Regions from separate parts of the Roseateles agri genome, predicted to be linked through region 1. Evidence: riboswitches for the same ligand, from Rfam matches in the RefSeq annotation. Region 1 holds a riboswitch; the other holds the start of a gene.
The links. A riboswitch is a leader RNA that binds a small molecule or an ion and turns the genes downstream of it on or off. The one in region 1 is predicted to bind S-adenosylhomocysteine.
Positions count from the first base shown of each region.

Region 2: it holds a riboswitch for S-adenosylhomocysteine, as region 1 does, so the genes downstream of both, metH (methionine synthase) here and ahcY (adenosylhomocysteinase) in region 1, are expected to answer to the same signal.

Region 1 covers NZ_JAXCLA010000001.1:769,313-785,021, reverse strand. The annotation lists gene SNE35_RS03470 (efflux transporter outer membrane subunit) at 1-892, shown strand, start outside; gene SNE35_RS03465 (SDR family oxidoreductase) at 939-1,652, shown strand; gene SNE35_RS03460 (DUF4148 domain-containing protein) at 1,684-2,004, shown strand; gene sugE (quaternary ammonium compound efflux SMR transporter SugE) at 2,008-2,322, opposite strand; gene SNE35_RS03450 (hypothetical protein) at 2,325-3,131, opposite strand; gene metF (methylenetetrahydrofolate reductase [NAD(P)H]) at 3,128-3,958, opposite strand; gene SNE35_RS03440 (TlyA family RNA methyltransferase) at 3,955-4,671, opposite strand; gene ahcY (adenosylhomocysteinase) at 4,679-6,109, opposite strand; S-adenosyl-L-homocysteine riboswitch at 6,185-6,261, opposite strand; gene SNE35_RS03430 (HAD-IIB family hydrolase) at 6,291-7,088, shown strand; gene SNE35_RS03425 (DNA glycosylase AlkZ-like family protein) at 7,068-8,171, opposite strand; gene SNE35_RS03420 (HD-GYP domain-containing protein) at 8,313-9,500, shown strand; gene infA (translation initiation factor IF-1) at 9,513-9,779, opposite strand; gene SNE35_RS03410 (hypothetical protein) at 9,806-10,021, opposite strand; gene SNE35_RS03405 (GGDEF domain-containing protein) at 10,412-12,415, opposite strand; gene SNE35_RS03400 (GGDEF domain-containing protein) at 12,412-14,523, opposite strand; gene SNE35_RS03395 (ABC transporter ATP-binding protein) at 14,764-15,709, opposite strand, start outside.
Region 2 covers NZ_JAXCLA010000003.1:540,783-556,491, reverse strand. The annotation lists gene SNE35_RS10725 (potassium transporter Kup) at 1-919, opposite strand, end outside; gene gshA (glutamate--cysteine ligase) at 1,050-2,333, opposite strand; gene SNE35_RS10715 (ammonium transporter) at 2,495-4,036, opposite strand; gene glnK (P-II family nitrogen regulator) at 4,078-4,416, opposite strand; gene SNE35_RS10705 (TorF family putative porin) at 4,448-5,212, opposite strand; gene SNE35_RS10700 (YifB family Mg chelatase-like AAA ATPase) at 5,510-7,006, shown strand; gene SNE35_RS10695 (glycine zipper 2TM domain-containing protein) at 7,003-7,413, opposite strand; gene metH (methionine synthase) at 7,527-10,229, opposite strand; S-adenosyl-L-homocysteine riboswitch at 10,321-10,410, opposite strand; gene SNE35_RS10685 (homocysteine S-methyltransferase family protein) at 10,806-11,870, opposite strand; gene SNE35_RS10680 (rhodanese-like domain-containing protein) at 11,895-12,290, shown strand; gene SNE35_RS10675 (methyl-accepting chemotaxis protein) at 12,453-14,219, shown strand; gene SNE35_RS10670 (ProQ/FinO family protein) at 14,221-15,009, opposite strand; gene SNE35_RS10665 (pyridoxamine 5'-phosphate oxidase family protein) at 15,066-15,707, opposite strand; gene SNE35_RS10660 (DUF4197 domain-containing protein) at 15,704-15,709, opposite strand, start outside.

The sequences.
Region 1 (15,709 bases):
CTTCCTGCTGCGCGGCGCGCAGGCCCGCATCGCCGTGGCCGAGGCGCAGATCGTCACGCAGCAGCGGCTGCAGGCGCTGGTGCAGGACCGCTTCGATCACGGCCTCGCCACCCAGGGCGAGCTGGCCGAGGCGCGCGCGCTGCTGCTGCAATCGCGCGGCCTGCTGCCGCCGCTGCGCACCGAGCTTGCGCAGCAACTGCACCGCATCGACGTGCTGGCCGGCGATGAAGCGGGCAGCGGCGCCGCCTCGCTGCTGGCCGTGCCGCCGGCCGCGGACGTCCCCATGAACATCCGCATCCCGGCGCTGCCCGCCGACCTCACGCCCGCCCAGATGCTGGGCCGCCGGCCCGACGTCATCGCCGCGCAGCGCCAGCTCGATGCGAGCCAGGCGCGCATCGGCGTCGCCACGGCCGAGTACTACCCGCGGCTGTCGCTGGGCGGCCTGCTGGGCGGCGAGAGCCTGCATGGCGCGCTGTTCTCGTCGGCCGCCTTCCAGCCGCAGGCCTTCCTGGGCCTGCACTGGCGGCTGTTCGATTTCGGGCGCATCGATGCCGAGGTCGCGCAGGCGCATGGTGCCCGTGCCGAGGCGCTGGCCCGGCTGCGCCAGCAGATGCTGCGTGCGGGCGAGGACGTCGAGGACTCGCTGGTCACCTTGGCGCAACTGGAGGCGCAGCGCGCGCTGCTGGTCGACGAGGTCGATGCGCACCGTGCCGCGCGTGATGCTGCCGCCGACGCCTACCGCGGCGGCGCCGTGGGCCTCTTCGAAGTGCTGCAGGAAGACCGCCTGCTGCTGACCGCACGCGACCAGCTCGCCCGCCTGCAGGCGCAGCGCGCGCGGGCGGCGGTCGCGGCGTTCCGTGCACTCGGCGGCGGCTGGACGCCCGCGGCCTGAATCCCTTTCCTTTCCCCTCAACCCACGAAGCAAGGAAGTACCCATCATGAAGATCCAAGGTTCCGTCGTTCTCGTCACCGGCGCCAACCGCGGCCTCGGCCAGGAGTTCGCCAAGCAGGCGCTGGCCCTGGGCGCCGCCAAGGTCTACGCCACTGCGCGCGATCCCTCGTCCGTCACGCTGCCCGGCGTCGTGCCGCTGAAGCTCGACGTTACGGACGCGGCCGAGGTCGCCGCCGTGGCAGCGCAATGCCCCGACGTCACGCTGCTGATCAACAACGCCGGCATCGGCCGCATCGGCGGCATCACCGGTGGTGCCGAGGGCAACGAGGTCTCGGTGCTGCGCGAGCAGCTGGAGACGAACGTGTTCGGCATCCTGCACATGAGCCGCGCCTTCGCGCCCGTGCTGGGCCGCAATGGCGGCGGCGCGATCTTGAACCTGCTGTCGCTGCTGAGCTGGGCCAACACGCCGCTGATCGGCGCCTACGGCGTCAGCAAGGCGGCGGCCTGGGGGCTCACCAACAGCCTGCGCCACGAGCTGAGCGCGCAAGGCACGCAGGTCGTCGGCTTCCACGGCGGCTTCATCGACACCGACATGATCCGCGCCTTCGACGTGCCCAAGGCCCGCCCCGAGGACGTGGTGCGCCAGTCCTTCGCCGCCATCGAGGCCGGCGCGCTGGAAGTGCTGGTCGACGACTCGACCCGCGAGGTCCACGCCGCGCTCTCGCAAGGCGTCTACCTCAAGGACATCCTCGGCCGCTGATGCGGCCAGCAAGAAAAGAAAGGAACATGCCATGAACCGCAAGCTCTCTCTCCTGATCGCCGCCGCCGCCCTGGCTGCTTCCGCCGCGCACGCGCAGGACACCCGCCCCGCCGTCGAGCCCACCCGCGCCGAGGTGCTGGCCGACCTGGTCGTCTACCGCGAATCCGGCCTGCAGCAGCTCGACAACAGCGATCTCGTCTCGAACTTCACGCCCGAATACCGCGCCGCGCAGAAGCGCTACCAGGACCTGCGCCGCTCGCCGCGCTACGCGGAACTGGTGCGCTCCTTCGAGACGCACGACGGCCACGCGGCCGAGGGCACGCGCACGGCGGGAGTGACGACCAAGCCTTGAGCGTCAGGACGCCAGCTTCAGCCCCACGATGCCGGCGACGATCAGCCCCAGGCTGATGAGGCGGCCGATGCTGGCCGCCTCGTTGAACAGCACCATGCCGAGGATCGCGGTGCCCACGGCGCCGACGCCGACCCATATCGCGTAGGCGGTGCCCACGGGCAGCGACTTCATCGCCAGGCCCAGCAGGCCGACGCTGGCGGCCATTGCGGTGGCGGTGCCGATCGAGGGCCAGAGGCGGGTGAAGCCCTCGGTGTACTTCAGGCCGATGGCCCAGCCCACTTCGAGCAGACCGGCGATGACGAGCAGGATCCAAGCCACTTTTAGAACTCCTTGAGGTGGTCGAGCAGCCGCTGCAGCGCGGCGGCGAAGGCGTCGATCTCGAAATGCTGGGGATCGTCGTGCGCATCGTCCAGGCCTTCGTCGAGATCGGCGTGGAAGGCCGGCACCAGCCAGTGGCCGGCGCGGGCGCTGGCCGCGGCGTAGAGCAGGGCAAGTTTCTCGTACTGCGCGGGGGTGAAGCCGGGCAGCGGGGCGATCAGGTCGTTCTTGGGCGAGCCTTGCGGATCGCGCCGACGCGGCTGCATCAGTTCGATGTGGACGAAGAGGCCCTTGGCCGGCTGGCCGATGACCTTGGTCTCGAACTTCGTCGCTCGCCAGGGCTCGGCGAAGTCGTGGCCCAGTACCGTCTCGCCGAGGCGGTTGACGAACACGTGCGCCACCGCGTTCGGCCCGGCGTAGTGGGCGATGCGGTTCAGCTCGGGCGCGTCATTGGGCGGAAAGTCCGGTGCATCGCCGAGCCAGGGCGTGCTGGTGTCGTGGATGACGAAGTAGCGCACGCGCTCGAGCCGCTGGCCGAGATCGCCGCCGATCTCCGAAACCGGCTTGCCAGCGGCATAGCGGATGAAGTCGACGGAGGGCGCGGTGGTGCCGACCAGCGACGCCAGCAGCGGCGGCAAGGTGGCCGGCTTCGCATCGACCACGCCACCGCGCGACACGTAGCGCAGCAGGCAGCGCGCCTGTGTCTCCGGCGTGCCGGCGAAGCTGAGCGTGGTGGTGTCGAAGCCGCAGGGCAGGGCGCTGGCGAACAGCGGGATCGCGGCCAGGGCCGCGACGACTGCGCACTTCATCCCAGCTGGAGCCGCTTGCACAGTTCCAGCGTCAGCGCCGACTGGTTCAGCGTGTAGAAGTGGATCGCGGGCACGCCGCCGGCGATCAGCCGTTCGCAGACACCGGTCATCACGTCCAGGCCGAAGGCGCGGATGGAGGCGGCGTCGTCCATGAAGCCTTCCATCTTCAACGCCACCCAGCGCGGGATCTCGATGCCGTCGCGCGCCGCGAACTGCGCGATGCGGGCGTAGTTGTGGAAGGGCATGATGCCCGGGATGATCGGCTGCTCGACGCCCAGCTTGCGCGCCTGCTCGACGAAGTGGAAGAACGCGTCCGGGTTGAAGAAGAACTGCGTGATCGCCGAGCTGGCGCCGGCCTTCATCTTGTCGGCGAAGTGCTGCAGGTCGCGCGCGGCGTAGCGCTGCTGCGGGTGGTACTCGGGATAGGCGGCGACCTCGATCGACCAGTCCGGCCCTTGCGTCTCGCGGATGAAGCTCACCAGCTCGGAGGCATAGCGGAACTCGCCGGCGAAGGCGGTGCCGCTGGGTAGGTCGCCGCGCAGCGCGACGACGCGGCGGATGTTCTGCGCGCGGTAGGTGGCGAGGATCTCGGCGATGCTCTCGCGGGTGGAGCCCACGCAGCTCAGGTGCGGCGCGGCTTCATGGCCGGCGGCGGCGATGTTCATCACGGTGGCGAGCGTCTTCTCGCGCGTGGAGCCGCCGGCGCCGTAGGTCACGCTGAAGTACTCGGGCTTCAGCACGCTCAGCTCCTGCACGACGGTCTTCAGCTTCTCGCTGCCGACGGGCGTGTTGGGCGGGAAGAATTCGAAACTGACGGGGGTCTTCATGAATGGGCCCAGAGAAAGAATTCGGTGTTGCCATCACCGCCAGTGATGGGGCTTTCGAACCAGTCGCGCAGCGTGAGCGGCAGCGGCGCGATGGCCTCGCGGGCGCGCACTTCCAGCTCGGCGTATTGCCTGGGGTCCTTGACGAGGCCGCCCTTGTTGAGCGCCTTCTTGCCCAGCTCGAACTGCGGCTTGATGAGCAGCAGCAGCTGGCCGCCCGGCGCGAGCCAGGCAGCGATGCGAGGCAGTTCGCCCAGCATGGAGATGAAGGACAGGTCGCCGACGATCAGCTCGAACGTGCGTCCTGGTTGGTATTCGCGGACGTGGGTGTTCTCCAGCGCAGTGACGCGGGCGTCCTCGCGCAGCGCCGCATGCAGCTGGCTGTGGCCGACGTCGATGCCGGTCACGTGCCCCGCGCCGGCCTTCAGCAGCACGTCGGTGAAGCCGCCGGTGCTCTGGCCGATGTCCAGCGCCTGCAGGCCCTGCACGGCGATGCCGCAGTGCTTCAGCGCGCCTTCGAGCTTGAGCCCGCCGCGCGAGACGTAGCGCAGCTCGGCGTCGTCGGTGACGACGAGCTGCTGATGCTCGGCCAGGTCTTCCCCGGCCTTCTTCAGCACCCGGCCCGCGCACTGCACGGCGCCGTGCTCGATCAGCCGCTGCGCGGCCGAACGCGTTGGCGCCAGGCCTTGTGCGACGAGCAACTGATCGGCACGCATCGCTTGCTTAGTAGCGGTAGGTGTCGGGCTTGTACGGGCCCGACTTGCTCACGCCGATGTAGGCGGCCTGCTCGTCGGTCAGCTCGCTCAGCTGCGCGTTCAGCGTGACGAGCTGCAGGCGTGCGACCTTTTCGTCGAGGTGCTTGGGCAGCACGTAGACCTGGCCGACTTCGTAGTTGGCCTTGTGCGCGAACAGCTCGATCTGGGCGATCGTCTGGTTGGCGAACGAGGACGACATCACGTAGCTCGGGTGGCCCGTGCCGCAGCCCAGGTTCACCAGGCGGCCCTTGGCCAGCAGGATGATGCGCTTGCCGTCCGGGAAGATCACATGGTCGACCTGCGGCTTGATCTCTTCCCACTCGTACTTCTCGATCGAGGCGATGTCGATCTCGTTGTCGAAGTGGCCGATATTGCAGACGATGGCGTTGTGCTTCATCGCTGCCATGTGCTCGTGGCGGATCACGCCCTTGTTGCCGGTGGTCGTCACGAAGATGTCGGCCTTGTCGGCGGCGTATTCCATCGTCACGACGCGGAAGCCTTCCATCGCCGCCTGCAGCGCGCAGATCGGATCGATTTCGGTGACCCACACCTGGGCCGACAGCGCGCGCATCGCCTGCGCCGAGCCCTTGCCCACGTCGCCGTAGCCGGCAATCACGGCGATCTTGCCGGCGATCATCACGTCGGTGGCGCGCTTGATGCCGTCCACCAGCGATTCGCGGCAGCCGTACAGGTTGTCGAACTTGCTCTTGGTGACCGAGTCGTTGACGTTGATCGCGCGGAACAGCAGGGTGCCCTTGTCGCTCATCTCCTTCAGGCGGTGCACGCCGGTGGTCGTCTCCTCGGTCACGCCGATGATCTCGGCGCTCTTGCGGGTGTACCAGCTCGAGTCGACGGCCAGTTTGGCCTTGATCGCGGCGAACAGCACGCGCTCTTCCTCGCTGCCCGGGTTGGCCAGCACGGAGAGGTCCTTCTCGGCCCGCTGGCCCAGGTGCATCAGCAGCGTCGCGTCGCCGCCGTCGTCCAGGATCATGTTGGGGCCTTCACCCGCTTCGCCCTTGCCGGCGAATTCGAAGATGCGGTGCGTGTAGTCCCAGTAGTCGGCCAGCGTCTCGCCTTTGTAGGCGAACACGGGCGTGCCGGCAGCCACCAGCGCGGCGGCGGCATGATCCTGCGTGGAGAAGATGTTGCACGAGGCCCAGCGCACTTCGGCGCCCAGCGCCTGCAGCGTCTCGACCAGCACGCCGGTCTGGATCGTCATGTGCAGCGAGCCGGTGATGCGCGCGCCCTTCAGCGGCTGCGTGGCGGCGTACTCGCGGCGGATGGCCATCAGGGCCGGCATCTCGCTCTCGGCGATGCTCAGTTCCTTGCGGCCCCAGGGCGCCAGGCTCAGGTCTTTGATCAGGTATTGGTCGGCGGACAGCGTCGTGGTCGTGCTCATTGCTTGCTCCAGAAGAATGGGGCCGCAATGCCTGACGGGTCTCTCGAGCGGAATCGATCACCCACGTCCAGACAGTGCGGGTGAGCGCGGTTGCAGTATTGATTCCGAGCCTGGCCTCAAAGGGTGCTGAGGTTGCAACGCTCCTCGGAAGCCGCGAATTCTAATCGCAAGCTTCAGCGGCATGGACAATGCCCGCGTGCAAGCCTTCGAACTCTGCCCGCCCGTGCAATTGCGCACGCTGTGCGGCGTGCTGACCGATATCGACGACACGCTGACGGCCGACGGCCGCATCGAGCCCGTGGCCTTGGTGGCGCTGCAGCGGCTGCATGACGCGGGCATGCCCGTCATCGCGATCACCGGTCGGCCGGCGGGCTGGAGTCGGCCGTTCGCTCTTGCGTGGCCCGTGGCGGCCATCGTGGCCGAAAACGGTGCAGTGATGCTGCGGTCGGTCGATGACCGGCTGCGCGCGTACTACGTGCAGAAGCCTTCGGTCCGCACGGCCAATGCCCTGCGTCTTCGGGCATGCGTGGATGCAGTCCTGTCAGCGGTACCCGGCGCGATGCGGTCGGTCGACAGCGTCGGACGCGAGACTGACATTGCCATCGACCACAGCGAGTTCGCCCATCTCGACGCCGCGCAGATCGACGCCGTCTGCGCGGTGATGCGCGAGCACGGCCTGCGTGCGACGGTCAGCTCCATCCACATCAACGGCTGGATCGGAGAGCACAGCAAATGGACCGGCGCGCGCTGGGCCGTCGAGACGGCGCTGCATGTGCCGTTCAATCCGCAGGAGTGGCTCTACGTCGGCGACTCGACGAACGACGAGACGATGTTCGAGCGCATGCCGCTGTCGGTCGGCGTGGCCAATATCGCCCGCTTCGCGCCGCGGATGCGCCATCTGCCTACCTACGTCACGCGGAGCGAGCGCGGCGCGGGTTTCGCGGAAGTGGCAGCGGCGCTACTCGCAGCCCAGGAATAGCCGCATCCGCTCCAGCTCCTCGGCCAGCGCGAGCTTGAAGGCCGCGCCCTTGGGCCGGGCGCCGATGAAGCCCAGCTCGTGCTTCAGCCGGCCCTTGTCCAGCCTCAGATTGGCCCAGCCGAGCATCTCCTCGCCCCACAGCAGCGGCAGCGCGTAGTGGCCCATGCGGCGCTTTTCCGCCGGCACATAGGCCTCGAACTTGTACTCCCAGCCCCACAGGGTCTCGAAGCGGCGGCGGTCCCAGACGACGGGGTCGAACGGTGCCAGCAGGCGCAGCCGCTCGTCGGGGGCGTGACGCTTGGAGCGCGGGTTCTCATCGGCGGGCCAGTACCAGGTCTGGCCATCGACGATTGCGTGCGCGTAGCGCGTCCTTGCCGCCTTGCTGAAGGCGTGCCGTGCCTCGGCACGCAGGTGCGGCACGCCGTAGCCGAGCAGGCTCGTCAGGTAGCCGAGGCTGGCCGAGGGCAGCGGCGCGTAGAGCGCGACCACGCGGTCCAGCAGCAAGGTGGCGCGCTCCAGCCGGGCGGCGTCGCTCTGGTCCTGCTCGGGATGGCTGATCGCCTCGTAGATCCGCGTGCCCTGGTCGCGCCGCTTGACGCGCAGATGGCCGCGGTAGTGCAGCCCGTCCAGCAGCTGCGTGCTGACGTTCAGCTCGCCACCCCAATAGCCCGGCATGCGGCCGTGGTGGGCGAATTCATCCAGCAGCGATTTGGGATGCGTGGGGCCGCGCTCGCGCACGGCGGCCAGCAGGGCCTGCGCGCGTTCGTGCGTGGCGGCGTCCCAGGTCTTGCGCGGCGTGCGTGGGTGCAGCAGCGGCAGCCAGTCGCGCGGCACGAAGCCGTAGTTGACGAAGCAGTCCTCCTCGATTTTCAGCCTGGCGTAGCGCTGTTCCAGCTCGCCGGCGCGGTAGTTCGTGACGCGGTGGCGCAGGATCAGGTCCTGCGCGCGGGCCGGCGCGCGCATCGGGTCGGCCTGGACGAAGCCCAGCTTCGCGATGGCGCGCGGCAGCGTCGTCGGCTTGAACAGGCTGCGGGCGATCGCGTAGCGGCGCAGCTCGTCGAGGGTGGGGGAGGCGGCTTTCATCGTCGGCATTTTGATCCGCCGAAAGGTATCGCGTGATTTTGTTCGCGCAGCCCGGGACCGGCTCTTGCTCTGCGATGACTCGACTGGGGTTGAATGAGAACGAGGCCGACTCGAGAGCGGTCCATGGGAGGAAAACAATCAATGGACTTGAGCTCCGCGACGACGGGCCCGCCGCCCACAGCCATGCCGACCCTGATCCCGCTGCAGCGCGTGGCAGCGCGGTTGCGCGTCGGTGCGGCCCTGCCCTTCAACGTGCGCGATGCACGCGGCGGCCTGCTGCTGCCGCGCGGTCAGACGGTGGCCGACGAGGCGATGCGCGAGCGGCTGCTGGCGCAGGGCGTGGGCATCGATGCCGACGAGCTGCGCGAGGTCCAGACCCGCATCGACAGCCAGCGTGCCGCCGTCGAGAGCGGCTTCTTCGAGCGCTGGCTGCGCCTGCAGGGGCGGCTGCGCACCTTGCTGGGCGAACCCGCTGCGCCGGATTTCCTGAAGCGGCTGCGCGACTGTGCGGCCGTCATCGCGAGCCTTGCCGAGACGAGCCCGGACCGGCTGATCTTCTCCGTCATGCGGCACGAGCACAGCCGCCACTACGAGAACTACGGCAGCGCGCATGCATTGCACGTTGCCGGCCTCTGCGCACTGCTGGCCCGCCGTGCCGGCTGGTCGGCCGATCGTCTGCACAACCTGCTGGGCGCGGCGCTGTCGATGAACCTGTCCATCGTCGAGCTGCAGGGCCAGATGGCCGTGCGTGGCGGCATTCCCAGCGCGGCGCAGCGCCGTTCGATCGAGCGCCATCCGGAGGACAGCGTCGCCCTGCTGCGCCAGGCCGGCCTGGGCTTTGCCATCGACGACGAGGAATGGCTCACCGCGGTGGCGCAGCATCACGAGGACGAATCCGGCGGCGGCTATCCGCACCGCCTGCAGAACCCCAGCGAGATGGCGCAGATGCTGCGCTTCGTCGACATCTTTCTCGCCAAGCATGCCGGCCGCGCGGACCGCAACCCGGTGCCGCCGCAGCAGGCTGCGCGCGATCTCTACATGGCCAGCGCCGGCCACCCGGTGGCGGCGATGCTGATCAAGGAGATGGGCATCTTCCCGCCGGGCAGCTTCGTGCGCCTGGCCTGCGGCGAGATGGCTGTGGTCGTGCGCCGCGGTGCGCATGCCAGCATGCCGCTGGTCTGCGCGATCGCCACGGCCCAGGGCGAGCCATTGGCTGCGCCACGCCGGCGCGACACCGCGCAGCCGGAGTTTGCGATCACCGGCTCGCTGGCGGACAAGGCGGTGAAGGTGCCGGTCGAGGCCGAGCGGCTGTACGCCGCTGCGGCCTGAGCTTGCCTGCGTTTAGCGGCGGAAGGTCTTCGGCCGCGCCGGCATCGGCGAGGACGGCCGGTCCAGGTGACGGAAGGTGATCCGGCCCTTGGTCAGGTCGTAGGGCGACAGCTCCAGCGACACGTTGTCGCCGGCCAGGATGCGGATGCTGTGCCGGCGCATCTTGCCGCCGGTGTAGGCGATCAGCTCATGTCCGTTGTCGAGACGGACCCGGAACCGCGAGTCCGGCAGGACTTCGTTCACGATGCCACGCATCTCGATCAGTTCTTCCTTGGCCATGGGGCCCTCCTCGTTGTTGTGGTCGATCAGCGCTGCAGCGCCCAGGCCGTTCCTTCGGCCGTGGCGTACTGCAGTGCGGCGCGGGCGTTGGAGAAGCTGGACCTGAATCGGAAGACTCGGTCGACGCTGCTCATGCCTTTGCCGGAGCGAATGGAAACCGAAGCGACGAAACGTCCGTCGTCATCGGGTCGGGTCATGGGTGAGACAAGGAAACGCCCCACCTCAATGCTTTTGTTGTGCATGTTCTTTTGAGGTGTGCGCCTTGATCGGGATGAACCGTCTAGGCGCGGTTTGAATGATGGGCAAGCCGACAGGCCCGCCCGGCCCTCTTTCGAAGGCCGACGAAAATCCTCCGCGACCGACATGGCCTGCGAAGACAGAAACACTCAAGAGCAATCAGCTGGGAGGAAGCTGTAGCGAGCCGCTCGCGAGAGGGAGCCTGGGGAAGGCTGGCGGGGCTGCAGATAAGACCTTAGAAGAAGCGGTCTCGTGCGAATCTATTTGCGGAGTTTACCACTGCGGGGCTTTTGTCGTTTGGTTTGCGCGTTATGCGTCATGGATAGTTGGGTACTACTGCGGCGGTGCCGGGGCGAGACCCGGCGCCGTGGCAGTGGCGAACTGCAACATCCAGCTCAAGCCGGCCCTGCCACCTGCACCATCCTCACCCTCTCCGACGTACACGCCGCCTCGAAATCCGCCTCGATCTCGCCCAGCGCCGCCGTGTCGCGCGCATCCACGGTCGCGATCCCCATCGCTCGGTTGCGCCCCTGGGCTTTGGCAACATAGAGCGCCATGTCCGCCCAGTTGACGGCCTGCTCCCAGTGCACCGGCAGTTGCGCCGGCGGCAGCGGGAAGTGGGCGAAGCCGACGGAGACGGTGACGCGCAGCGGGCCGTCCTCGGTGTCGACCGGGCTGCCGCCCACCGTCTGCAGGATGCGCTCGGCCAGCAGGCTCAGCTGTTCCTGGCCGACGTCCGGTGCGAAGACGAGGAACTCCTCGCCGCCCCAGCGCACGACCAGGTCCTCGGTGCGCACCGCATGGGCCAGCCGGCGCGCGACCTCGCAGATGACGACGTCGCCGATGCCGTGGCCGTGCTGGTCGTTGACGTGCTTGAAGTGGTCGATGTCCACCATCAGCAGCGCGCCGGAGAACTGTGCGGGCGCCGCCATCAGCGCCTGCTGCTGCTCCATCACGGCGAGGAAGTGGCGGCGGTTGGCCAGATCGGTGAGCGGGTCGCGCTCGCTCTGCGCGCGCAGCAGCGCCTGGCTGGCGCGCAGGCGCTTGTTGGCGTCGCGCACGCGCTTGATCATCACGCCCACGAGCACCAGCGACAGGCCCATCAGCACCGCGACGGCGATGCCCAGCTGCTGGCCGAGACGGCGGTTGGAGAGCTGGCGGTCCTTCAGGTCGCGGTCGCGGGTGAGCAGGTCCAGGTCGTGCCGTTCGCGGGTGCTGTCGTACTTCAGTTGCAGCTGCTTCAGCGAGGCCTCGCGATTACGGGCATTGGCCTCGGCGGTGAGCTGGCGCTCCAGGTGGAAGAGGGCGATGGCTTCCTTCGGCTGGCCGGCGCTGGCCCAGGCCTCGCCCAGCTCGCGCAGCTCGTTGATGCGCTGTGTGGTGTCGGGCTGGCCGCGGCGCAGCTCCTCGACGCGTGCGATCTCGCGTCGCGCCGCGTCCACCTGCTTGAGCTGCAGCAGCGCGACCGAGATGTTGTGGCGCAGGACGCGCTCGCTGCGCCGGTCCTTGTAGCGCAGCACCACCGGCAGCGCCTCACGCGACAGCGCCAGCGCATGTGCCGGATCGCCCTGGTGCATGTAGTAGTCGGCCAGGTTGTTCTGCTCGCGTGCGATGAAGCGCGGCGCATCGACCTCGCGCGCCAGGCGCAGCGATTCCTGCAACGCATGCAGCCGGCCGGGCTTGTCGCCGAGCCGCGAGCTCACCATGGACTCGAAGTTGCGCGCGTGCATCTGCAGCATCTTGTCCGCGCCGCTGAACGAGCGGGCGCGCTGCAGCCATTCGTGCGCCTCGGCATAGTTGCCCTGATCCGCGCTGAGTACCGCGAGCAGGCCGGCGCTCTGGGAGGCCTGCTCGGCATAGCCCCCCGCTTCGGCCAGCAGCAGCGATCGCTTGTACAGCGCCTGCGCGGCCGTCACCGCGCCGCGGCGATCCTGCTGCACGGCGAGGATGCTCATGGCTTCCGATAGCGTGCGGAAATCGCAAGCCCGGGCGCTGCGAAGCGCGGCGAGGTCCTCGCCCTGGCAGGCTGGCCCCAGCAGGTCGGCAACCTGCTGGGCCGCGTCCCCGGCTTGCTTGATCTGCGCCTGCCGCGTCGCCACCGTCGCGCGCAGCAGCGCCGCGTGGGCGGCTTCGCCCGGCTGGCCGGCCAGTTGCTCGGCCAGCGCCAGCGCGGCGGCGCTGTCGCCGTTCTCCAGCTGCGTGCGTGCCTCGGCATAGTCCAGTCGAGCCGATGGCCCATGTGCGGCGCGCAGCTCGGCCAGCTGCTTCAGGGCCTGCTCGGGCTGGCGGCGGCCCAGGTCGACAACGGCTTGCAGCTGCGCTTCGTCGGGGCCTGGCGCGGCTTGCGCGGCCACGGCACCGAGTAGCGCCAGCATCGTTGCGACGAACGCCGTCCTCATGGCCGGACCTCGCTGCTCTCGGCCCGGCCCACCGGCCCCTGCAGCGCCACCAGCCTCAGCCGGCCGGCATGGCAGGCGGGCTCGACGGCGGCGGTGATCTGCGCCAGTTCCTGCTCATCGTGTGCGTCGACGTGCTCCACGCCGTAGGCCTTGTTGCGGCCATGCGCCTTGGCCATGTACATGACGGTGTCGACGAGGTCGATCGCGCGCTCCCATTCCAGTCGCAGCTCGTTCGGCGCCAGCGGGAAGCTGGCGAAGCCGATCGAACCGGTCGTCGGGATCAATTGGCCGCCGTGGTGGATCGGCGCGGCGATCAGGTCCAGCAGGCGCTGGGCCAGGCCTTGCGCAAAGGCCGGCTCGCGCGCCTTGACGGCGATCAGGAACTCCTCGCCGCCCCATCGCACGACCAGGTCGTCCTCGCGCAGCGCGCTGCGCAGCCGCCGCGCCACCTCGACCAGCACCGTGTCGCCGGCCGCGTGGCCGTGCTGGTCGTTGATGCGCTTGAAGTGGTCGATGTCGATCAGGAAGAGGCTGCCGTCGAGCTTGCCGTCCGCGGCCAGTTCCTTGATCGCCGACTGGAAGTGGCGCCGGTTGGCCAGGCCCGTCAGCGGGTCGCGCTCGCTCTGGATCTTCAGCTTCGCGTTGCTGCTCGCCAGTGCCTCGTTGGTGCGGCGCACGCGCTTGTAGAACAGCACCATCAGCGCCGAGGTCACGACGATGCAGCCCGCGAGCGAGGCCCACAGCTCCAGCTCCAGGTCGCGGGCGCGGATCTGCTCGGCCATCAGGCTGTTGTCGCGGTTCAGCAGCTCGATCTCCTTGGTCCGCTGGTCGGCGTCGTAGCGCTCCTGCGCTTCCAGCACGGCCTTGCGGGTGTCGTCGCGCAGCACCTGGTCGATCAGCCGGCGGTACTCGTGGTGTGCCTCGATGGCGCCGGTGAGGTCGCCGGCGCGCTCCAGGTATTCGCCCAGCTCCTGCCAGCTCTCGGTGACGCCGGTGGTGGCGCCTTGCTGCTCGTCCAGCGTGATCGCGGCGCGGGTGTCGATCTTGCCCTCGGCCACGCGGCCCATCGAGATCTTGGCCAGGCCAAGGTTCTGCCGCGCGGTGATCTCGGCGTTGAGGTTGCGCGTCTTGCGCGCCAGCGGCAGCGCGGCCTGCGCCAGTTCCAGCGCGCGGGCGAACTTGCCGGAATGGAGGTAGGAGTCGGACAGGTTGGCCATCGCCTGCGCGCTGAAGGACTCGGCGCCCGCTTGCGAGGCCTGCTCCACGGCGGCCAGCAGTGCGCGCTGCGCGGTGCTGGTGTCAGCGTCGCGCGAGTAGATGATGCCCTTGATCGTCTGCAGCTTGTAGATCAGGATCGGATCCGGATCGAGCGCTGCCTGCTCGGCGGCCTCGGCGACCGTCTGCTTGGCGCGGTCCGGCTGCTCGGCGCGGTAGTAGATCAGCGCGAGCTGGGTCAGCGTTTGAGCCACCCGCCAGCTCTGGCCGAGACCCTGTGCCAGGCGCAGGGCGTGGTGGCCATCGGCGATCGCGTCGTCCAGCTCGCCGGCATCCATGCGCACGAGCGCGCGCAGGTTGTGCACGCGGATCAGGTCGGCCGCCGGGGCCTTGCGCAGCGGCTCGGCATCGATGCCGGCCAGCACCTTGCGCGCCTCGCGCACGTCCTGCTGCCCCTTGTAGAAGAACTGTCCCTCGACATAGGCCAGGGCCAGCGTCGCCTGCGCGTGCGTGGCCGGGTTCGGCCAGGCGCGCAGCTGCTGTGCGAAGGCATCGACGCGCAGCCGGTCCTGCGCCAGCGCGGCCAGCGCGCCGGCCTGCGCCAGCACTTCCGCGCGCTCGCCGCTGCCGGGAGCGGTACGCGTGATCAGCTCCTGCAGCTCGGCGTCGTGCGTGGCCGGCTGGGCGGCGCCCGTACGCTCCAGGCCGTCGAGCTGATGGGCGATCTGGGCGGCCACGCTGCGCGCCTCGCTGCCTGCCGAGCTGGCCGGGCGACTGCCGATGAGCATCGCCGAGCCCACGGCTGCCGCCAGGGCGGCCACGCAGGCAAGCGCCCAGCGCCCGCGCCGGGGCGGGCGGAGGTGGCGTTGAGGTGAGGCGTTAGCCCGGTTCATCGGTCGTGGCGGCATGGCCGGAATCAGCGCAGAAGTCTGCCATTTCCGGTCAGCGGGCCGTTGGCGATCGGCGCGGCGTAATTCTCGCTATCGGCGCCTGTATGTATCGATCGCTCGGCTTTTGCATGCCTCGGCCACTGCTTTTGTTCGAATTTGTAAGCGCGCAGTGTAGGCAGGCTGCGGGATTCGCCCGAGAGTAGTCGCCCTAATGGCAATCTTCAGCGGCCTCAGGTCTGTTGTTCAGGCCGGCTGGTAGCCGCGCGGCACCGCGCCGAGCAGGCGCCTCGTGTAGTCCTGCTGTGGCGCCGCCAGCAGCGAGCGCGTTTCGTTCTGCTCGACCACCGCGCCGTTCTGCATCACCAGCACCTCGTCGGCAATGAAGCGCACCACGGCCAGGTCGTGGCTGATGAAGACGTAGCTGAGGCCGAACTCGTCCTGCAGATCCTTCAGCAGGTTCAGCACCTGGGCCTGCACCGAGACGTCCAGCGCCGAGACTGCTTCGTCCAGCACCAGCACCTCCGGCTGCAGGGTCAGGCAGCGCGCGATCGCCACGCGCTGGCGCTGGCCGCCGGAGAACTCGTGCGGGTACTTGTGCAGGGCCGAATCGTCCAGGCCCACCTTCTTCAGCAACTCGCTGGCCCGTGCGGCGCGCTCGGCGGTGTTGGCGCCGATGCCGTGGATCTCCATCGGCTCCAGCAAGGTCTGCCCGATCGTGAAGCGCGGGTTCAGCGAGGCGTACGGGTTCTGGAACACGATCTGGATGCGGCGGCGCATCTTCTGCCATTCGGCGCCGTTCATCGTCAGCAGGTCGCGGCCCTCGAACAGCACCTGGCCGCCGGTCGGCTCGTGCAGGCGCAACAAGGTGAGGCCGGTGGTCGTCTTGCCGGAGCCGGATTCGCCGACGATGCCCAGCGTGTGCCCCTTGCGGAGCTGGAAGTCCACCCCGCGCACAGCCGGGAACTCGCGGCGGCCGAACAGGCCGGCCTTGAAGAAGAAGCTCTTCTTCAGGCCCTTGGCTTCGAGGACGACCGGGGCGTTCGGGTCCTTGGCCTTGCCCGTCTGCTGCGCGGCGCGGCCGGCGATGTGGTCGTCGATCACCATCAGCCGCGCCGGATTGTTCTGCGCGTCGATGCTCGGCCGGCAGGCCAGCAGGGCCTTCGTGTAGTCGTCCTGCGGGTTGCCGAAG
Region 2 (15,709 bases), on a different contig from region 1:
CGGTGATCAGCGCCTGCGAGGCGACGATGGCGGCGCAGGTGGCGAGCAGGAACAGCGGGACCTCGGCCCACTTGGGCGCCAGCAGGAAGAAGGGGTTCTTCACGCCCGCGGGGTTGTCCAGCAGCATCGCGCCCTGGCCGAAATAGTTCAGTACCAGCGCCGGCATCACGACGAGGTACCAGGCGATGCGGATCGGCTGCTTGCCGAAGTGGCCGAGGTCCGCGTAGAGCGCCTCGCCGCCGGTCACCACCAGCACCACCGCGCCCAGCGCGACAAAGGCAGCCATCTTGTGCGCCATCACGAAGTACAGCGCGTGGATCGGGTTGACGGCAATCAACACGTGCGGGTTCTCGGCGATGTGCGGCACGCCCAGCACCGCCAGCGCGACGAACCAGACCAGCATCACCGGCCCGAAGGCCTTGCCGATGCCGCCCGTGCCCAGGCGCTGGACGAAGAACAGGCCGAACAGCACGAGCAGCGTCAGCGGCATGATCATCTGGTCGTACTGAGGCGCGTAGACGTCGATGCCTTCGACGGCGCCGAGCACCGTCATCGCCGGCGTGATCACCGCGTCGCCGAAGAAGATGGAGGTGCCAAACAGGCCCACGCCCATCAGCACGCGGCGCAGCCGGGGCTTGTCGTTGACCGCATTGGTGGCCAGCGCCAGCATCGCGATCAGGCCGCCCTCGCCGTTGTTGTCGGCGCGCAGGATCAGCAGCACGTACTTCAGCGAGACGATGATCGTCATCGTCCAGAAGATCAGCGAGAGCACGCCCAGGATGTTGTCCTGCGAGGTCTCGATGTGGCCGCCGTGGAAGACTTCCTTCAGCGCGTACAGCGGGCTGGTGCCGATGTCGCCATAGACGACGCCCAGGGCACCGAGGGTCAAGCCCGCGAGCGCCGAAGGGCTGCGGGCCATTTTTGTTGAACTCACGTGAGCAGCGCGGCCGGATGGGGGCCGCTGAAGCCAAAACCCCGCTATTGTGCTCTTGGCATGCTGCACTGCGTCAAGAGCACGTCCCCGCGGCCCCGGGGATGACAGCTGCCGCTTACTCGTACACCTCGGCGTCCGGATCGGTCGCTTCCAGCTCGTAGCTGGCCGCAAGCATCGCCAGCCGCGCGATCACGCCGTACATGTAGAAGCGGTTCGGCGCGCTGACGCCGGGCTTCTCGCCGAAACGCGGCAGCTGCGACGATTCCGCGAAGGCCAGCGGCACGAAGCTGGAGCCGGGGGCCTTCAGGCTCTCGTCGCTGCCGCGGTCGGCATGGACGCGGTAGAAGCCGCCGACGACGTAGCGGTCCATCATGTAGACGACCGGCTCGGCCATCGCGTCGTGCACGCGCTCGTAGGTCGGCACGCCTTCCTGGACGATCACTTCCGACAGCGCCGCTTGCGCGTCCGGGCCCAGCGCGGCGATCTTCTCCGGCAGGTCCTTGGCGTCGCGAACCATCACGATGCTCTTGCCGCCGGTGCCGGCGTCGGGCTTGATGGCGACGAAGGGCTTCTCCTGGATGCCGTATTCCTTGTACTTGCGCCGCACCTTGGTGAGCATCGCGTCGGCCTGCGTCTGCAGGGCGTCCATGCTGCTGCCGTCGGCCAGGTCGAGCCCGTCCAGGTGGGTGAAGCCGGGGTTGATCAGCCAGGGGTCCATGCCCATCAGCTTGGAGAACTTCTTGGCCACTTCCTCGTAGGCGCGGAAGTGCTGGTGCTTGCGCCGCAAGGTCCAGCCGGCGTGCAGCGGCGGCAGCAGGTACTGCTCGTGCAGGTGCTCCAGCACGCGCGGAATTCCGGCCGACAGGTCGTTGTTGACCAGGATCGTGCAGGGATCGAAGTCCTTCAGGCCCAGGCGGCCGCGGTTGCGCAGCAGCGGCTCCAGGGTCAGGTGGCTGCCGTCGGGCAGGTCCAGCTGCGTCGGCTCGGTGACGGCCTGGTCCAGCGTGCCCAGGCGCACGTTCAGGCCGGCCTGGCTGAACACACGCACCAGCGTGGCGATATTGCTGAGGTAGAAGCTGTTGGTGCGGGCGCGGTTCTCGGGCACCAGCAGCAGGTTCTTGGCCTCGGGGCAGATCTTCTCGATCGCCGCCATCGCCGCCTGCACGGCCAGCGGCAGCATCGCCGGCGTCAGGTTGTTGAAACCGCCGGGGAACAGGTTGGTGTCCACCGGCGCCAGCTTGAAGCCGGCGTTGCGCAGGTCCACCGAGCTGTAGAACGGCGGCGTGTGCTCCATCCATTCGAGCCGGAACCAGCGTTCGATCGCCGGCATCGATTCGAGGATGCGCTGCTCCAGTTCGTTGATCGGGCCGGTCAGTGCGGTGATGAGGTGAGGAACCATGGACGGGGGCCGCTGCGCGAGTGGGTTATGCCGATTCTAGGTTCGCGTATCTGGGGTTGATCCGGATGATTGCAAGCACGTCTTGTGCGATTTGCGGATCGGCAAAGGAAAAGGCCGCCCCGGAGGGCGGCCCTTGGTGGTCAGCCGAAGCTGAGCGTTAGTTACTTGTGATAAGCCGTCTCGCCATGCGAGGTGATGTCCAGGCCTTCGCGCTCGGCATCTTCGCTGACGCGCAGACCCAGGGTCATGTCGACGATCTTGTAGGCGATCACCGAGACCACGCCCGACCAGACGATCGTCACCAGCACAGCCTTCAGCTGGATGATGAACTGCGAGCCGATCGAGTAGGCGTCCGGCGTGACGGCCGCGGCCGTCACCCAGTCGCCGACGGCGCTCGGGCCGCCCAGCGAGGGGCTGTTGAAGATACCGGTCAGCAGCGCGCCGACGATACCGCCGACACCGTGCACGCCGAACACGTCCAGCGAGTCGTCCGCACCGATGATCTTCTTCAGGCCGGTCACGCCCCACAGGCAGGCGAAGCCGGCGATGAAGCCGATCACCAGGCCGCCGCCGATGCCGACGTTGCCGGCAGCGGGGGTGATGGCGACCAGGCCGGCGACAGCGCCGGAGGCGGCACCCAGCATCGAGGCCTTGCCCTTCAGCAGCGATTCACCGATGCACCAGGCCAGCACGGCGGCGGCGGTGGCCATCAGCGTGTTGATGAAGGCCAGGGCGGCGAAGCCGTTGGCTTCCAGCGCGGAGCCGGCGTTGAAGCCGAACCAGCCCACCCACAGCAGCGACGCACCGACCATCGTCAGAGTCAGGCTGTGCGGCGTGAAGGCTTCCTTGCCGTAGCCGATGCGCTTGCCGATCATGAAGGCGCCCACCAGGCCAGCAACAGCAGCATTGATGTGCACCACCGTGCCGCCGGCGAAGTCCAGCGCGCCCCACTGCCAGATCATGCCGGCCGTGCTGTTGACCTTGTCGACCACGTCAGCCGAGGTGTAGGCATCCGGGCCGGCCCAGAACCAGACCATGTGGGCGATCGGCAGGTAGCTGAACGTGAACCAGATGGCCAGGAACAGCAGGCAGGCGGAGAACTTGATGCGCTCGGCGAAGGCGCCGACGATCAGGCAGGCCGTGATGCCGGCGAAGGTGGCCTGGAAGCAGGCGAACACGATCTCGGGGATGTAGACGCCCTTGCTGAAGGTCGCTGCATTCGCGAAGGTGCCGGCCACGTTGTCCCAGATGCCCTTCATCAGGATCCGGTCGGTGCCGCCGATGAACTTGTTGCCCTCGGTGAAGGCCAGGCTGTAGCCGTACAGGCACCACAGCACCAGGATCATCGAGAAGGCGACCATCACCTGCATCAGCACGGACAGCATGTTCTTGCTGCGCACCAGGCCGCCGTAGAACAGCGCCAGGCCCGGCACCGTCATCATGATGACGAGCAGGGTGGACAGCAGCATCCAGGTCGTGTCGCCCTTGTTGGGCACCGGTGCCGGCGGGGCCGAGGCCGCGTCGGCGGGCGCCGAGGCGGCACCGGAAGCGGCCGGCGCAGCAGCAGCGGCGGCATCGGAGGCCGGCGCGGAAGCGACCGCGGCAGGCGCGTCGGCCGGGGCGGAGGCCGCCGGATCCTGCGCCCAGGCGCCCGGTGCGAACACCGCGGCGGCCAGGGCCAGTGTGGCGAGAAGTTTCTTCATCATGATCGAAAAGATCTCCGTTGGCTGTCTGTTGTTATGGCTTAGAGCGCGTCCTGGCCCGTTTCGCCGGTGCGGATGCGCACCACCTGGTCCAGCGGCGAGACGAAGATCTTTCCGTCACCGATCTTGCCGGTGCGGGCGGCCGTCTCGATCGCTTCGATGACGCGCTCGACCACGTCGTCCGCCACCGCCGCCTCGATCTTCACCTTGGGCAGGAAGTCGACGACGTACTCCGCGCCGCGGTACAGCTCGGTGTGGCCCTTCTGGCGGCCGAAGCCCTTCACCTCGGTGACGGTCAAGCCCTGCACGCCGATGGCGCTCAGCGCCTCGCGCACTTCGTCAAGCTTGAAGGGCTTGATGACGGCGGTGATCAATTTCATGCTCAGCTCCTGGTGTGTCCGTGATGTCTGCTCAGAACGTCTTCTTCACCGACACGACCAGCTGGGTCTTGCCGTTGAACTTGCCGTTCGGATCCGAATAGGAGGACTTGGTCGCGTCGGTGCCGATCACGGCGGCGCCGAAGGTGAAGCCCGCGAAGTCCTTGTTCAAGGTCAGCGAGTAGTCGGTGTACGAGCCGGCAGACCAGTTCTTGACCGTCTGGTGGCCGACGTGCGGCGTCAGGGTGAAGCCGCCGCCGACGTCCAGCGCCGCGGACACGTCGAGGTAGCCGCTGTTCTTCGAGTCGACGGTGCCGAACAGGTTGGTCAGGCTGTGCGAGTACTTGGCGGTGACCGGGCCGAAGGTCAGCGCGCCGTAGATCTCGGTGGTGTTCGCGTTGGCCCAGCCGGCCACGTCACCCAGCTTGTTGTTGACGTATTCGTACTGCAGCACGCCGACGTCCAGGGTCAGGCCCTTGGCGACCTCGGTCTTGTAGCCGCCGTAGATGTCCCACTCGACGTTGCTGTCGCCGCCGGCGTCCTTGATCCACTTGATCGTCGACAGCCAGGTGCCGATGTAGAAGCCGCTGTCGAAGGCGTAGTCCGCGCCGCCCTGCAGGGCCGGCTTGCGGCGCGTCTGCGAGATGCCACGGTAGCGGTAGTCGCTGGTCACGCTGACGTTGAACGACAAGGGATCGGCCGGAGCCGCAGCCGGCTCGGCGGGCGCTTCGTCGGCGGCAAAAGCCGGCAGGGCGCTCGTGGCCAGGGTGGCGGCCAGCACGGCAAGAATCGACTTCATCGTGTTCTCCTGATTAGGGGGATTTGGGGAGAGGCAGGCAGACTTCGACCGGTCTTTGCAGCTTCCGTGCCAAGGCCGGAGTGGCGCGTGGCGGTGCATCCGTGCCTCATGCCGGGCCTTCCATGACCCATAACCAAGGGTGAACCCGGGCAACTCGCACATTCACGCACCAAATTGGCGCCAATCGGCCGAAAACGCGACCGGCGAGCGCGCACCTATTTCGTGCGCCGCCAAAACGGTCGGGCCATGCACAATCCCGCCCTCGGTTTCCGCCAGCAATCCCCCGGAGTTCCGCCGATGTCCCTCGCCATCGTTCACAGCCGCGCCCTCGACGGCCTCTGCGCCGCCGCCGTCAGCGTCGAAGTCCACCTGGCCAACGGCCTGCCCTCGTTCACGCTGGTGGGCCTCGCGGAAACGGAGGTGAAGGAATCGCGCGAGCGCGTGCGGGCGGCGATCCAGACCAGTGGGCTGAGTTTTCCCCACAACAAGAAGATCGTGGTCAACCTCGCACCGGCCGAGCTGCCCAAGGAAGGCGGCCGCTTCGACCTCCCCATTGCGCTGGGCATCCTGGCCGCCAGCGGGCAGATCGACGCGGCGCAGCTCGACCGGATCGAGTGCGCCGGCGAGTTGTCACTGACTGGTGAATTGCGGCCGGTGCGTGGCGCGCTGGCGATGGGCCTGGCGCTGCGGCGCGAAGGCGGTGGCAAGACACTGGTGCTGCCCCCGGCCAGCGCGGCCGAGGCAGCGCTGGTCGGCAACGTCGACGTGCGCCGCGCCACGCACCTGCTCGACGTCGTCGCCGCACTGGTGCCCGCCAGCGAGGCGCCGCTGCCTGTCGCCGAGCCCTTGCCGCGCGGCACGCCACCAGCGCTGCCCGAGCTGCGCGACATCAAGGGCCAGGCCGGCGCGAAGCGGGCGCTGGAGATCGCCGCGGCGGGCTCTCATTCCCTGCTGATGACGGGCCCGCCGGGCACCGGCAAGTCGATGCTGGCGCAACGCCTCGTCGGCCTGCTGCCGCCGCTGAACGACGACGAGGCGCTGGATTCGGCCGCGGTGCTGAGCCTGGCCGGCCAGTTCGATCCCTCGATGTGGGGCCGGCGCATCCTGCGCAGCCCGCATCACAGCGCGTCCAGCGCGGCGCTGGTCGGCGGTGGTTCACCGCCGCGGCCGGGCGAGATCTCGCTGGCGCTGAACTCAGTTCTCTTCTTGGATGAGTTGCCCGAGTTCAACCGGGCCGCGCTGGAAGCGCTGCGCGAACCGATGGAGACCGGCCGCATCACGATCTCGCGCGCCGCACGGCAGAGCGAGTTCCCTGCCCGCTTCCAACTTATCGCGGCAAGAAACCCCTGCCCTTGCGGGCAAGCTGGCAATCCGCTGCGCGAATGCCGCTGCACCTCCGAACAGATCGCCCGCTACCAGGCCCGCCTCAGCGGCCCCTTCCTCGACCGCATCGACCTGCGCATCGAGGTGCCCGCGATGCCGCCGGCAGCGCTGGCCGCGGCACCGGATGGCGAGTCCACCGCCATCGTGGCAGAACGCGTACGAGCCGCACGCGAGCGGGCGATGGCTCGCCAGGCCTGCGTCAATGCACTGCTGGAGCCGCAGCTGCTCGACGACCACGCGTTGCCGAGCGGTGCCGCGATGAGCTTGCTGCTGAAGGCCGCCGAGCGACTCGGCTGGTCAGGCCGCAGCTACCACCGGGTGCTGCGCGTCGCGCGGACGATCGCCGACCTGGCAGGCGCACGCGAGATCGGCAGCGCGCACATGGCCGAGGCGATCCAGTTGCGACGTTAGCCGCGACGCACCAGGCGGCCGTCCTTCTGCACGACGACGACGTCGCCCTGGCGCAGATGCGGATCGCTGCGCAACTCGCGGCGGCGGTTGGTGCCGTCGGCACGCTTCAGGTCGACGACCCAGACGCTGTACTTGTGCATGTTCTTCTCGATCTCGTTGCCGGCATAGCCGCCGGCCGCGGCGCCGCCCACCGTCATCAGCGCGCGGCCCGTGCCGCCGCCGAGGCGGTTGCCGAGCAGGCCGCCGACGACCGCGCCGCCGATGGCACCGGCACCGCTGCCGGACTCGGCCTTGCGCTGCTCGACGTGGATGTTCAGCACGCGCATGCAATCGCGGCACAGGGACTCCGGAGCCGCCTGTGCGGTGATGGCGGCCATGGACAGGGCGAGAGCGGCGAGGGTCTTCATATCAGTAACCTTGTTCTAACAGCGATAGTCAACGGAGGGCATTCAGCATGCCATCCGCTGCTGCCGCCGGTCGAATCCCGCCGCGTGCAGTTGTAAGACGCTGTTAGCCCACGTCAGCCGAGCAGAGGCGCCAGCGCGCGGCCGGCCGCCACTTCGTCCAGCGCCATCCGTTCGGCCCAGTCCTTCAGCTGGTCGTCGCCGATGCGGCCGACGTTGAAGTAGCTTGCGTCGGGATGCGCCATGTAGAAGCCGCTGACGCTGGCCGCCGGCGTCATCGCCATCGCATCGGTCAGGCCCATGCCGATCTCGGCCGGGTTCAGCACCTCGAAGATGTCGCGCTTGGACAGGTGGTCCGGGCAGGCCGGGTAGCCGGGCGCCGGGCGGATGCCGCGGTACTTCTCGGCGATCATGTCCTCGTTGCTGAGGCCCTCGTCGGGCGCGTAGGCCCAGAACTCGGTGCGCACGCGCTGGTGCAGGCGCTCGGCGAAGGCCTCGGCCAGCCGGTCGGCCAGGGCCTTCAGCATGATGGCCGAGTAGTCGTCCAGGTCCTTGATGAACTGCTGCTCCTTCTTGTCCACGCCGAGGCCGGCGGTGACGGCGAAGAGGCCGATGTAGTCGGGCACCTTGCCCTTGGGCGCGATGTAGTCGGCCAGGCAGCGATTCGGGCGCATCACGCCGTCGACGACCGGGCGTTCCGACTGCATGCGCAGTCCACGCCAGGTCATTAGCACCTTGCTGCGCGACTCGTCCTCGTAGATCTCGATGTCGTCATCGTTCACCTGCGCGGCCGGGTAGAGGCCGAACACGCCCGAGGCCTGCAGCCAGCGGCCCTCGATCAGGCGCTGCAGCATGCGCTTGCCGTCGCTGAGCACGCGCTGCGCCTCGCTGCCGACGATCTCGTCCTTCAGGATCTGCGGGAAGGGCCCGGCCAGGTCCCAGGTCTGGAAGAAGGGGCCCCAGTCGATGTGCTGGGCCAGTTCGGCCAGGTCGTAGTTCTTGAAGACGCGCCGGCCGATGAACTTCGGCATCGGCGGCAGGTAAGCCTGCCAATCGACGGGCACCTTGTTGGCCCGCGCCTGGGCCAAGGTCACCAGCGGCGTCTGCTTCTTGTTCGCGTGGAGATGGCGGACCTTCTCGTAGTCGGCCTTCAGCTCGTCGATGAAGGCCGTGGCGCGCTCGTCGCTGAGCAGTTCGGTGCAGACGCCCACCGAGCGCGAGGCGTCGGGCACGTAGACGACCGGGCCTTCGTAGTGCGGGCTGATCTTGACCGCCGTGTGCACGCGGCTGGTGGTGGCGCCGCCGATCAGCAGCGGGATCTTCTTGATGCGGAAGTAGTCGTCGCGCTGCATCTCGGCGGCGACGTGCTGCATCTCCTCCAGACTCGGCGTGATCAGGCCGGAGAGGCCGATGATGTCGGCACCCTCCACCTTGGCCTTGGCCAGGATGTCCTGGCAGGCCACCATCACGCCCATGTTCACCACCTCGTAGTTGTTGCACTGCAGGACCACGGTGACGATGTTCTTGCCGATGTCATGCACGTCGCCCTTGACGGTGGCGATGACGATCTTGCCCTTGGGCTTCACGTCGCCGCCGGCCGCTTCGAGCTGGCGCTTCTCTTCCTCGATGTAGGGCACCAGGTGCGCCACCGCGGACTTCATCACGCGGGCCGACTTGACCACCTGCGGCAGGAACATCTTGCCCGCGCCGAACAGGTCGCCGACGATGTTCATGCCGGCCATCAGCGGGCCTTCGATCACGTGCAGCGGCCGGCCGCCTGTCGCGCTGATCGCCTGCCAGGCCTCTTCGGTGTCCTCGACGATGAAGTCGGTGATGCCGTGCACCATCGCGTGGGACAGCCGCGCATTCACGTCGTTGGCCCGCCAGGCCAGGCGCGCCGAATCATCCTTGGCCGCACCCTTGGCCGTGTCGGCGATCTCGACGAGGCGTTCGCCCGCGTCGGGCCGGCGGTTCAGCACCACGTCCTCGACGCGCTCGCGCAGCGTCGGCTCCAGGTCGTCGTAGACGCCGACCATGCCGGCGTTGACGATGCCCATGTCCATGCCGGCCTGGATCGCGTGGTACAGGAAGACCGTGTGGATCGCCTCGCGCACCGGGTCGTTGCCGCGGAAGCTGAAGCTCACGTTCGACACGCCGCCGCTGACCTTGGCGCCGGGCAGGTTCTGCTTGATCCAGCGTGTGGCGTTGATGAAGTCGACCGCGTAGTTGTCGTGCTCCTCGATGCCGGTGGCGATCGCGAAGATGTTCGGGTCGAAGATGATGTCCTCGGGCGGGAAGCCGACCTCGTTCACCAGCACCTTGTAGGCCCGTTCGCAGATCTCGATCTTGCGCGCGAAGGTGTCGGCCTGGCCCTTCTCGTCGAAGGCCATGACGACGGCGGCGGCACCGTAGCGGCGCACGAGATTCGCCTGGCGGCGGAACTCGGCCTCGCCCTCCTTCATCGAGATCGAGTTGACGATGCCCTTGCCCTGGATGCACTTCAGGCCCGCCTCGATCACCTCCCACTTCGACGAATCGACCATGATCGGCACGCGCGCGATCTCGGGCTCCGACGCGATCAGGTTCAGGAAGCGGACCATCGCGGCCTTGCTGTCCAGCATGGCCTCGTCCATGTTGACGTCGATCACCTGCGCGCCGTTCTCGACCTGCTGCCGCGCCACGGCCAGCGCCTCCTCGAACTGCCCGTTCAGGATCATCCGCGCGAAGGCCTTGGAGCCGGTGACGTTGGTGCGCTCGCCGACGTTGACGAACAGCGTGCCCTGGCCGATGGCCACCGGCTCCAGGCCGGAGAGCTTCATCGGGGGAACAGGAGCGGTCAGCGGAGAATTGACGTTAGACATGGCGGCCTTCGATGGGCCGCGAACTCACCGCGGCCACTGGAAAACAGAGGATCGGTGAGCGTCGTTGAGCCGGGCATGCCCGCTGGGTCCAAGCCTGGCGGAGAACCAGACGATCTCCCTCGCAACGCTCCTTGAACCGAGCGCGCATTTTATGCGCCGTCTCGACATTCCCGGGGATCACAAAGCCTCAAGCCAGCACTCGTGTAGAGCGCAGGGTGGCGGGGTACCCCAAAGCTCCGTGTCCCCCGCCCGCTTCGCGGGCTCCTCCTTTACCTGCGCTTTGGGGCACCCCACCACCCCGCTTGTGCCGCGAACGATCGCTGGTGGCCTGCCTCGGGATGTGGGTGGGGGCGGCCACGGAAGTAGAGGAGGAGGCCGCGCAGCGGCCGGGGGACATGAAGTGGACGCCCCCACCCGCAGCCCGTGGCTCCCGCCGAGCCGACACGGAATAAACAACCGAAATACTGTTCGGCTAACGGCAGCATTTCTCTCAACACTGTTGAGAGTCTTGTGGGCGCCGTTACTGCACAGCGCTCAGACCGTCTCGACCAAGCCGCTGAGGAAATTCGAGCCGTGGGGACGGGGCTGGTAGGCCGAGACCTTCTGCGCGATCGCGGCGATGTGCGCGGGCGTGGTGCCGCAGCAGCCGCCGGCGATGTTCAGGAAGCCGCTGTGCGCGAACTCTTCCATCAGCCGGCCGGTGACGTCCGGCGTTTCGTCGAAGCCGGTGTCGCTCATCGGGTTGGGCAGGCCGGCGTTCGGGTAGCAGCTGATCGCCGTCGCTCCGGCGACCTTGGCCAGTTCCTCGATGTAGGGGCGCATCAAGGTGGCGCCGAGCGCGCAGTTCAGGCCGATGGCCAACGGCTTGGCGTGGCGCACCGAGTGCCAGAAGGCGGTCACCGTCTGGCCCGACAGGATGCGGCCGGAGGCGTCGGTGACGGTGCCGGAGACGATCACCGGCAGGCGCTCGCCAGTGTCTTCCATCAGCTCGTCCAGCGCGAAGATGGCGGCCTTGGCGTTCAGCGTGTCGAAGATGGTTTCCACCAGGAACAGGTCGACGCCGCCTTCCAGCAGGCCCTTGGCCTGCTCGTAGTACGCGGCGCGCAGCGTGTCGAAATCGACGTTGCGGGCGCCGGGGTCGTTGACGTCCGGGCTGATCGAGGCGGTGCGCGGCGTGGGGCCGAGTGCGCCGGCGGCGAAGCGAGGCTTGTCGATCGTCGAATACTTGTCGCAGGCGGCGCGGGCCAGCTTGGCGGCGGCCACGTTCATCTCGTAGGCGTACTCGCCGAGGCCGTAGTCTTCCTGCGCCACCGAGGTGGTGCCGAAGGTGTTGGTCTCGATGATGTCGGCGCCGGCGGCCAGGTACTGCTCGTGGATCTCGCTGATGACCTCGGGCTTGGTCAGCACCAGCAGGTCGTTGTTGCCCTTCAGATCCTTGCCGAATTCGGCGAAGCGCGCGCCGCGGTAGTCGGCCTCGCCGAGCTTGTAGCGCTGGATCATCGTGCCCATCGCGCCATCGAGGATGACGATGCGTTGTTGCAAAATGCCGGGCAGCGCCGCGCCGCGCGTGTAGGACGACGATGGAATGGGAGCGTTCATGCGGCCATTGTATGAAGCAGCCCCATGAAGCACCTGACGCCGACCGAATCCCACGCCTTCCTGCAAGCCCATCCCGAAGCCCTGTTCGTCGACGTACGGATGGAGCTGGAGTACCTGTACGTCGGCCACCCGCCGGGCATCGTCCACGTCGCCTGGTACGAGTATCCGGAGATGCAGCCCGACGCGGACCGCTTCGTCGCGCAGGTGAAGCGCGAGGCCGGCGGTGACCTGCACCGGCCGCTGGTGCTGATGTGCCGATCGGGCACGCGCACGCTGCCCGCCGGCGCGGCACTGGAGGCCGCCGGCTTCGACAACCTGATCAACGTGCTGCACGGCTTCGAAGGCGATGCCGACGCGAATTTCCAGCGCGGCCGCCTGAACGGCTGGCGCCACGACGGCCTGCCCTGGGAGCAGATGTAACGCCGGGCCGGCGATTCCAGGCAAACGTTCGCGGACAAATTTGGCAGGAAGCGCGGCTTCTTGACGCCGCCACGTGCGGCGTTCGCCGCGGGCCGTCTCCATAATTCACGCGCCGTTACATAACGGCGGAATTGCGCTGACAAGAAAGCGGAGACAGCCTCGATGCAATCGCTGAAGAACATGACCATCGCCGCGAAGCTGTACGCGGCTTTCGCCCTGATGCTGGCCCTGCTGGTCGGTGTCTCGCTGTTTGCCTACACGCGGCTGCGGGTCGTGCAGGCCGAGTCCGAGCGGATCAGCGGCAACTGGCTGCCCTCCGTGGCCGCCGCCAATGGCATGGCCACCGACCTGGCCGACTTCCGCGCCGCGCTGCTGACGCTGGTCGCCTCGCGCAATCCGGACCGCAGCAAGGCCGCGGAAGACGCGATGAACGCCGCGGACAAGCGCTACCAGGACCACGACAAGCGCTACGCCGCGATGCTGACCGGCGAGGACGAGAAGAAGCTGTACGACCGCGCCAATACCTCGATGGCCCGCTACCGCGGGCATGCGAAGGCCATCGTCGGCTTCATGCACGACAGCACCTACGACGAGGCGGTGCGCCTGCAGAACGGCGATGCACGCAAGGCCTACGAAGAGACACTGACCGGCGTCGGCGCGCTGGTCGACTTCAACGAGAAGGGCGCGCAGGATTCGGCCGACGATTCGGTCCACATCTACAACGGCGCGATCGGCTGGCTGGCCGGCGTGGCGCTGGTGGCGATCGCCGTCGGCGTGCTGATGTCGCTGGCGCTCGTGCGCGCGATCACGCGCCCGCTGGCCCAGGCCGTGCGGGCCGCCGATCGCGTTGCCGGCGGCGACCTCAGCGAGCCGATCCATTTCAGCGGCGCCGACGAAACGGCCCGCCTGCTCGAATCGATGCAGCGGATGCAGCAGAGCCTCGTCAACACCGTCTCCGCCGTGCGAGCCGGCGCCGATTCGGTGGCCACCGCCAGCGCCGAGATCGCGCAGGGCAATGCCGACCTCTCCGCCCGCACCGAGGACCAGGCCGCCTCGCTGGAGGAAACCTCGGCGACGATGGAGGAACTCAGCTCCACCGTGCGCCAGAACGCCGACAACGCCGGCCAGGCCAACCAGCTCGCCCAGAGCGCCACGCAGGTGGCGCGCGATGGCGGCCAGGTCGTCGGCGAAGTGGTCATGACGATGCGCGGCATCGAGGAAAGCTCGCGGCGCATCGCCGACATCATCACGGTGATCGACGGCATCGCCTTCCAGACCAACATCCTGGCGCTGAACGCGGCGGTGGAGGCCGCCCGCGCCGGCGAGCAGGGCCGCGGCTTCGCGGTCGTGGCCGGCGAGGTGCGCAGCCTCGCGCAGCGCAGTGCCGAGGCGGCCAAGGAGATCAAGAGCCTGATCGGCGTCTCGGTCGAGCGGGTGCAGAACGGCACCCAGCTGGTCGACCGCGCGGGCCAGACGATCGAGGGCGTGGTGGTCTCGGTGCAGAAGCTGGCCGATCTGGTCGGCGAGATCAGCAGCGCCAGCCGCGAGCAGAGCTCGGGCATCGGCCAGGTCGGCGAGGCGATCACTCAGCTCGACCAGGCCACCCAGCAGAACGCCGCGCTGGTCGAGCAGAGCGCTGCCGCCAGCGAGAGCCTGAAGACGCAGGCGAAGTCGCTGCTGGACGCAGTGGCGAGCTTCAAGCTGTCCGCCAACGCGCCGGCAACTGCGGCATCAGCACCGGCGCCGCGCGCCGCTCATCGGCCGGCGCCCGCTCCGGCGGCCAAGCCGGCCGCGGCGGCAGCAGCAGTAACAGCGAAGAAGCCAGCGGCGCCGAAGCCTCGCGTCAAGCCTGCCGCCGTTGCGGCTAAGCCGGCAGCTTCACCGGCGCAGGCCACCGTCGAGGCCGACGGCGACTGGACTTCGTTCTAACTCAGCGCTGTGGCTTGCCGCCACCGCCACCCGGCTTGCTGGGCCGGCGGTCGTTCGGGCGGCGGGCATCACTTCGCCCACCGCGACCTTCGCGGCCCTCACGACCTTCCCGCGGCTCGCGCTGTGGCGGCCGGCGGTCCATCGCCATCCGCGGCGGGGCCGGCGGCTGCTCGGCGCGCTCCTTGCGGGCGATGTCCAGCAGGCCCGGCAGTTCCTCCGCCGTCACGCCCTTCAGTGCGCAGAAGTTCGGCAAGGTCAGTGTCGTGCGCTCGAAGTCGCGCAGCAGGCCGGCGCGATTGTGCCGCTGCTGGTCCAGCAGTTGATGCTCGGCCTGCTCGGCGGCCATGCGCTCCTGCTTCAGGCCCTTGCGGCGGGCCAGTTCCTCGCGCGCCGCGACGAGGTGCTCCTCGGCGATCTCGCCGGCCGGTTGGCCATCGAGGTCGAAACGCTCCTTGGCCTTGGTCAGCGCGATCAGGTAGCCGGTGCCACCGGTGTAGCGGCGGAAGAAGGCGGACAGCTGCTGCTTCGTGAAGCGGCCCGGTGCGCGTTCCTGGATGTCGGCCTGGATGCGCAGCTTCAGCGGCTTGGCGCCGCCGGTGAACAGCGCGGGAAACAGCTCCTTGAGCTGGGCACCGACATCGGCGGCCGTGGCGGTTGCAGTAACCGCAGGCGCATCGGCCGGCACCGCATCGGTGACCGAGTCTTCAGCAGCCTCGGGCGCTTCGACGGCGGGGGCGGCTTCGGCGGCAGGCGTGGTGGGCTCGGTCGACTCGGGCGTGTTCTCGTTCATGGACAAAGGCACAGTGGCAGAAATGCAGCCGGCTATTGTCGTCTACCGGCCCGGCTTCAGTACATCGTGCGGCGCTGCCGCTCCTGCAGCTCGCCGTCATAGGCCGCGCCGTCGATCGCCGCGGCGCTGAGTGTCTGCAGGATCAGGCCCGGCGAGGGCAGGCGCTCGCGCGGGATCTGCACCGCCGCGTCCCACAGGCCGGCACGCTTGACGGCGCGCGCGCACTGGAAGAACACCAGCGCCACCTCGATCACCAGCGCCGAGCTCGGCAGGATGCCCTCGTGCGCGCAGCGCTCCAGCAGCGCCGGCGCCGTGCTGATGCGAGCACGGCCATTGACGCGCAAGGCCTCCGGCACGCCGGGAATCAGGAACAGCAGCGCGACGCGCGGGTCGTGCAGCACGTTGCGCAGGCTGTCCACGCGCTTGTTGCCGCGGCGATCCGGCAGCAGCAGGTGCCTGGGGTCGGCGATCTGCACGAAGCCCGGGCCGTCGCCACGCGGCGAGACGTCGAGTCCCTTGGCGCCGAAGGTCGCCAGCGCCGCGAAAGGCGCGGCCTCAATGTAGGGCGCGTACAGCGGGTGGACGTGGTCGCACTCCTTCATGATCGAGGCCTCGCCGGGCTCGCCGTAGAGCGAAACCAGCGCATCCAGCGCCTCGATATCGTGGCTGCGATCGAGCCAGGGCTTGTCGCCGCTCATAG